DNA from 3 places in the Luteimonas sp. A482 genome. Region 1 is predicted to be linked to each of the others. Evidence: riboswitches for the same ligand, from Rfam matches in the RefSeq annotation. Region 1 holds a riboswitch; each other region holds the start of a gene.

Region 1 (2,257 bases):
GGCGTGTGCGGCGCGGCCGCAAGCAGCCGCCAGACCCAGCGGATCGACGACGTGCACGCCTTCCCCGGCCACATCGCCTGCGACTCCGCGTCGCGATCGGAGCTGGTGGTGCCGCTGCTGCACGGAGACACGCTGGTTGGCGTGTTCGACATCGACAGTCCGGAGCCGGCCCGTTTCGACGTTGAAGATCAGGAAGGGCTGGAAGCCATCGCCCGCATCTGGGTCGAGTCCCTGTCATGAATGCACCGCTGAAGATGCGCAACATCGGTCCGAAATCCGCCGCCTGGCTGCGCCAGGTGGGCCTGCGCACCGAGCAGGACCTGGTTGGCGCCGGCCCGGTGGACGCCTTCATGCGCGTGCGCCGCGCCGGCTTCAAGCCCAGCCTCAACCTGCTCTATGCACTCGAAGGCGCGCTGCGCGATTGCCACTGGCAGGAAGTGCCGGAGCAACGCCGCGTGGAGCTGGTGGCCGCAGTCGAGGCCGCGACGGCCGAGCTGCCGCTGCCGCGCGGGCGTCCCGCCGCCGCGCCGGTCACCACCACCCACCATCAGGAAGAAACCCCGTCCGCCTCGTTCGGCTTCCTCGATGAGCCCGACCGCGGCGGCGACCGCGACTGAGCCACCTGCGCGCGTCGCAGCACGCGCCGCCGCACGCACCCTTCCCGTACAATGCCGCCAGCTCCAGGGTGGCCCGCGGATCTTCGTCCAAGGGCTGAAACGGGAAGCCGGTGACGCCGGCGTCGCAACGCGCGACGCGGTCATCCCGGCACTGCCCCCGCAACGGTAAGCGAGTACGGCCGCCGCATCCGCCACTGTGCACACGCATGGGAAGGCGCGGCGACCGGGGCACACCTGCCCCAACCCGCGAGTCCGGAGACCGGCCCTGGAGTCCACTGGTTGCGATGCGGAGGGCGTCGCGGCGTGCCGTGCGCCGTCGTGTGCCCGTCCGCCATCTCTCCGCGCGCAACTCCATGCCATGCAAGGCGCGCGGGGCGCGCGATGGAGCCGATGCGATGTTGAACCGTTGTTCCCTTTCCCTGATCTCCGCGGCGGTGGCCGCGGCCCTGCCCATCGTGGCACTGGCCCAGTCGGCCACCGACCTCGACGAGGTGGTGGTCACCGGCACACGCACCGAGGTGGCCCTGGCCGAAAGCCTGGTGCCCGCCCAGGTGATCGACCGCGCGCAGATCGAGCGCAGCCAGGCGCGCGACCTGATCGGCCTGTTGCGCGGGCGCGCCGGCATCGACGTCGGCAACACCGGCGGCCGCGGCAAGCTCAGCAGCCTGTACCTGCGCGGCGCCGAGTCCGACCACGTGCTGGTGCTGGTCGACGGCATCAAGATGAACTCGGCCACCGCCGGCATGCCCGCGATCCAGGACCTGCCGCTGGCGCAGATCGAGCGCATCGAGATCATCCGCGGCCCGCGCTCGAGCCTGTACGGCTCCGAGGCGATCGGCGGCGTGATCCAGATCTTCACCCGGCGCGCGCAAACGCAGGGTCTGGCGCCAAGCCTCGCCCTCGGAATGGGCAGCCACGGCAGCCGCGAGCTGGGGGGCGGCTTCGACCTGCGCGGCGCGCGCGGCTGGCTCGGCGTGCACGGCGCCTACGATTCCACCGACGGCTTCAACGCCTGCCGCGGCTCGGGCGCGCTGTTCCAGGGTTGCTTCGCCGACGAGCCCGACGACGACGGCTATCGCAACGTCTCGCTGGGCCTGCGCGGTGGAGTGCAGATGGGCGAGGCGTTCGAGCTGGAGGGCAGCTTCCTGCAGGCCGATGGCGACACCGAGTTCGACGGCTCCTGGACCAACCGCTCCGAGGTGCGCCAGCAGGTCAGTGCGCTGCAGCTGCGGCATGCGCCGCAGGGCGGACGACTGGAACTCACTGCGGCCCTGGGGCGCAGCCAGGATCGCTCCGACGATTACCAGGGCGAGGAACTCCGCAGCGCCTTCGTCACCCGCCGCGACAGCGCTTCGCTCCAAGGCGACCTGGAGCTGCGTCCCGGCCATCTGCTGACCGCAGGCATCGACCATCTGGACGACCAGGTCGACAGCTTGGTCCCCTATACCGTCGATGCCCGCGACAACACCGGCGTGTTCCTCGCCTACGACGGTCGCATCGGCAGGCAACGGCTGCAGGCCAGCGTGCGCAACGACGACAACGCGCAGTTCGGCAACCATCTCACCGGCAGCCTCGGCTGGGGCACCGCGCTGGGCAACGGCCTGCGGTTGTCTGCCAATGCCGCGACCGGCTTCAAGGCG
Region 2 (2,257 bases), on a different contig from region 1:
TGGCTTCGATCCGCTCGCGCGCCAGCGCCAGCGACGAGTCGGCCGACACCAGCCCGTTCAGCGCATCGGCCAGCACGCGCAGCTCCTCGAGCTTCTGCCGCGCGAATGCAAGCCACCTGTGGAGGTCGGCAGGCAGCGAACGTTCCAGCGTCACGTCGAGCGGGCTGTGCAGCAGCGAGCAGGACGGGGCGACCTGCAGTCGTTCGCCGCCGCGCCGGTCGTGGGCGCGCCGCGCCAGCGCCAGTGCCTGGTCCAGGTCCGTGCGCCAGACGTTGCGCCCGTCCACGAGGCCCAGCGACAGCACGCGGTCGGCTGGCCAGGCGTCCAGTACCGCGTCAAGCTGCTCCGGTGCGCGGACCAGGTCGACGTGCAGGCCCTCGACGGGCAGCGAGCACGCCGTCACCAGGTTGTCGCCCAGCGCGCCGAAGCACGTCGCCAGCAGCAGCCGCGGCCGCGACACCCGTGCCAGCGTGGCATAAGTGTGGCGATAGGCGGCCTGCTCCGATGCGTCCTGGTCGAGCGCCAGGCAGGGCTCGTCGATCTGCACCCATTCGGCGCCGGCCTCGCGCAGCTTTCCGAGCAGGTCGGCATATGCGACAACCAGGTCGGGCAGCAGCTCCAGCCGGTCGCCGCCATCGACAGATTTGGACAGCAGCAGGAAGCTCACCGGGCCGAGCAGGACAGGGCGCGCCTTCGCTCCGGCCGCCTTCGCTTCCAGGAACTCTGCAATGGGCTTGTCGCCACGCAGGCGGAAGGTCTGCCCGGCCTCGAGTTCGGGCACCAGGTAGTGGTAGTTGGTGTCGAACCACTTGGTCATTTCCAGCGCCGGCAGGTCCAAGTCTTCCGTCTGCAGGCCCCGCGCCATCGCGAAGTAGGCCTGGAGCGGGTCGGCGTCGGCCAGCGCGCGGTAGCGGGCGGGAATCGCGTCGAACAGGAACGCGGTGTCCAGCACGTGGTCGTAGAGCGAAAAATCGTTGCAGGGCACGGTGTCCGCGCCTGCGGCATGCTGCAGCTGCCAGTGGCGAAGGCGCAGCGCCTGCGCCTGGTCCTGCAATTCCGCGGCGGACGTATCGCCCCGCCAGAATGCCTCGACCGCGCGCTTGAGCTCGCGCCTGGCGCCGATGCGGGGAAATCCCAGGTTTGTCACGGTGGTCATGGTGCTTGTCCTCGATTCGGAGTGAACGAAGAACGAAGGAACCGCGCAGGCTCCCCACGACACGGCAGGCGCCCACGCCAGCGACCTTCGCCCCCTCGGGCGAACCGGTACCGTCGGACATGCGCGGACTTCCATGCCAGGTCGGGCATGGGCTTCCCGCGCACCCTTCGGGCGCCAGGTCAGACAGGGATCGCTCCCTGGCCGAGGCAGGTCTTCGGGCTCGTGGACCCGGCCGGCCGAAGCCGTCCACCTACTGCCCGCCGCTTCCCGGTCCGCCAGGACCAGTGCTTGTGGCGAGGGTCGTTTCCACACACCGCTGCGGGGCAGCGCCGGAATGGGGCCCCGAAGGCCCGCACCGGACTTCCCAATTAAATATATCTCTCTATCGCAATAGAGAGATATATACCTTCGGCGGGCGCAACGTTACCCCGCTGCACGTGCCCGGTCAATCATCAGTGGGGCCGCCTGCCTGGAGCGACCGCCGCCGGAAGCTGCGGAACGGCAGCCGGGACCGGAGGCCGCCGGGGGCGTTGGCGCAGCAACCTGATCGGCCAGGCATGGAACGCGTGCGCGACTGCCGTCATCGCGCCAGCAGGCGCTTGGTCCAGTCCAGCAGCACCAGCGGCAGGCGCTCGGGCGTCGACAACAGGGCGTAGTGGCCCGGTCCGAATACCTTGGGCAGGTAGCCCGGGGCCTGCAGGTCCACCGTCAGGCAGAACGGGAAGACGCCCTGCAGCCGCGCTTCGGTGACCGACTGGCGCATGTCCTCGACGCCAAACAGGCCGTCGTAGCGGTCGGCGTCGTTGGGCTTGCCGTCCGACAGCATCAGCAGCAGGCGATGCTCGGCGGGTTGGCGCATCAGCAACGCCGTCGCATGGCGGATGGCGGCGCCGGCGCGGGTGTAGTTTTCCGGTTCAAGACCGGCGATGCGCAGCGCCACTTCCTGCCCGTACGGCTCGTCGAAGTCCTTGAGCATGCGCATGATCACGCCGTGCGGGCCTTCGCCTGAAAACGACATCACGCAGAACGGTTCGCCCAGGCCCTGCAGGGCCATGCACACCAGCAGCAGCGCCTCGCGTTCGACGTCGATGACGCGCCGGC
Region 3 (2,257 bases), 280 kb from region 1:
CACCTCCTCGTACTTCTGCCGGAAGCTGCCCTCGCCCCTCGATTCGTCGTAGAAGTCCTGCAGGTACCAGCCCCTGAGCCGCTTCACCTCGTGCGGGTCGAACAGGTACCAGTCGCCGCGGCGTTCCACCGCCTCCATGAACAGGTCGGGGATGCAGACCGAGGTGAACACGTCGTGCGCGCGCAGGCGCTGGTCGCCGTTGTTGAGGCGCAGGTCGAGGAAGGCCTCGATATCGCGGTGCCAGATGTCGAGGTACACCGCGACCGCGCCCTTGCGCTGGCCCAGCTGGTCCACCGATACGGCGGTGTTGTTGAGCTGCTTGATCCACGGCACCACGCCGCCGGACGAATTGGGCACGCCGCGGATCGCCGATCCCGACGAGCGCACGAAGCCCATGTAGGCGCCGACGCCACCACCGCCCTTGGACACGCGCGCGATGTCGGTATTGGAATCGAAGATGCCCTGCAGCGAATCGTCCACCGTGTCGATGAAGCAGCTCGACAGCTGCCCGCCCACCTTGCCCGCGTTCTGCAGCGTCGGCGTGGCCACGGTCATGTACAGGTTCGACAGCGCCCAGTAGGCCTCGCCCACCAGCTGCATGCGCCGCCCGCGCGGCCGCTCGTCCTGCATCAGGTACAGCGCGATGGTCAGCCAGCGCTCCTGCGGCAGTTCGTACACGTTGCGCGCGTGATCGGTGGCCAGGTAGCGCGTGGCCAGCAGGTACAGGCCGTTGTAGGCCAGTAGCCTGTCGCGCCCGGGATCGATCATCTTGCCGGCCTCGATCAACTCTTCCTTGGAGTAGGCGCGCAGGATGTCGTTGGAATAGATGTTGCGGTCGGCCAGCGATTCCTGCAGGCCGACATAGGAGCCGTACTTCTGTTCGACGTCGTAGAAGCGGTTGCGGCCGGCGCGCTTGTACAGGCGATGCAGGTACAGGCGTGCGGCGAACATCTCCCATTCCGGTGCGGCCACGTCGACGCGTGCCTCGGCCTCGCGGATCAGGTGGTCGACCAGATCGTCGGCGTTCACCGCGTCCTTGCGCTCGACGAAGCCCAGCACGCTGCGCTTGTAGTCGGCGATGTCCAGCTGCGGGAACTCGGCGTGGACGCGGTCGATGGCGCGCTCCAGGCGGGCGCGGTCGAAGGGGATGCGGCGGTTGCCGGCTTCCTTGGTGATCCAGGTGGATGCCGCGACGGCGACGGCCGCGGTGTCGGCGCGGCCCGGATCGGCGCCGGGCGCGGGCACGATGTCGTCGCGCGCGTCCGCAATGTCGTGGTCACGGCCCGGCGAGGGCGCGTCGGAGCCGGTGGCGCCGGCGCGCGTTGCGACCGCGATGTCGCCGCGGGTGTCGTGGTGTTGGCTCATGCGTCCTCCATGCGTGGCGCACGGCCGGCCTGTCCCTCGCAGGCGAGCGTGGCGTTGGAGGCAGGGTGGACAGGCGGCGTCGCAGAATCCGGGACTGCGCATGGCGCGGCCCGAACTGCTCCACCAGCCATCTCCCCCCGGAGATTCCGCGGCCGGCACCGCGCGGCGTGCATGCGCGCGGCTGTCGGCAGGTCTTCGGACTCACGGGCCCGGACGCCGTGGCGTCCACCTCCCCCGCCGCTTCCCGGAGCGCAGGCTCCAGTGCTGGTGGCGGGTTCGTTCCCGATTACCGCTGCGGGGCAGTGCCGGACTGGCCGAGCCTTGCGGGCTGGCGTCACCGGCTTCCCTTTTCATCCCCGCACCAGGTGCGGAGAACCGACAGGGCACAAGATAGTGTGGTCGGGTTTTGCGGTCAACCGAAAATGTTGTGGTCTGTGGAACCGACGACCGCCGCGCGCGAACGTCCACGCCTGCCCCGACACGGCCACCCGTGCGCCCTCCACCGAATGCGTGAGATGCGCAGTCGGCCTCCACGTCGGCCAGCCGCGCCCTTCGCGCACCGAATCCGAAACGTCGCGAAGCCTGGCGACTCCCGACAGATGCGCGTCTGTGTGCGCGCCGTGCCTGCATTCACCCCGCTTGGCCTGAATGCGACGGCATCCGGCCCCCGCGACGCAACTGGTTCCCATTGCCGCGCGCATATTCGAAGTGTCGGCGCCTCCCCTGCGACCTGCAGGGCCGGGCTGGCCGGAACACATGGGGAGACAGACATGCAGAACCGTTTCGGATACGACGTTGTCGCGCACGGCTGCCGGCGCCTGCGCCTGGCCGTCGCCATCGCGCTGGCGAGCAGCGCCGGCCTGGCCGCTGCCGCACCGCAGGACACGCAGCA

The links. Region 1 has a riboswitch for cobalamin ahead of ACW5DW_RS10935 (TonB-dependent receptor domain-containing protein). Riboswitches for the same ligand answer to the same signal wherever they lie in the genome.
Region 2: it holds a riboswitch for cobalamin, as region 1 does, so the genes downstream of both, metE (5-methyltetrahydropteroyltriglutamate--homocysteine S-methyltransferase) here and ACW5DW_RS10935 (TonB-dependent receptor domain-containing protein) in region 1, are expected to answer to the same signal.
Region 3: it holds a riboswitch for cobalamin, as region 1 does, so the genes downstream of both, ACW5DW_RS12080 (ribonucleoside-diphosphate reductase subunit alpha) here and ACW5DW_RS10935 (TonB-dependent receptor domain-containing protein) in region 1, are expected to answer to the same signal.

Annotation. Positions count from the first base shown of each region.
Region 1 covers NZ_JBSVRO010000003.1:29,950-32,206, forward strand. Annotated here, with positions in the region: gene ACW5DW_RS10925 (GAF domain-containing protein) at 1-240, shown strand, start outside; gene ACW5DW_RS10930 (TfoX/Sxy family protein) at 237-617, shown strand; cobalamin riboswitch at 667-899, shown strand; gene ACW5DW_RS10935 (TonB-dependent receptor domain-containing protein) at 1,013-2,257, shown strand, end outside.
Region 2 covers NZ_JBSVRO010000005.1:79,244-81,500, reverse strand. Annotated here, with positions in the region: gene metE (5-methyltetrahydropteroyltriglutamate--homocysteine S-methyltransferase) at 1-1,156, opposite strand, end outside; cobalamin riboswitch at 1,345-1,581, opposite strand; gene ACW5DW_RS13995 (nitric oxide reductase activation protein NorD) at 1,737-2,257, opposite strand, start outside.
Region 3 covers NZ_JBSVRO010000003.1:307,213-309,469, reverse strand. Annotated here, with positions in the region: gene ACW5DW_RS12080 (ribonucleoside-diphosphate reductase subunit alpha) at 1-1,365, opposite strand, end outside; cobalamin riboswitch at 1,534-1,760, opposite strand; gene ACW5DW_RS12075 (TonB-dependent receptor) at 2,136-2,257, shown strand, end outside.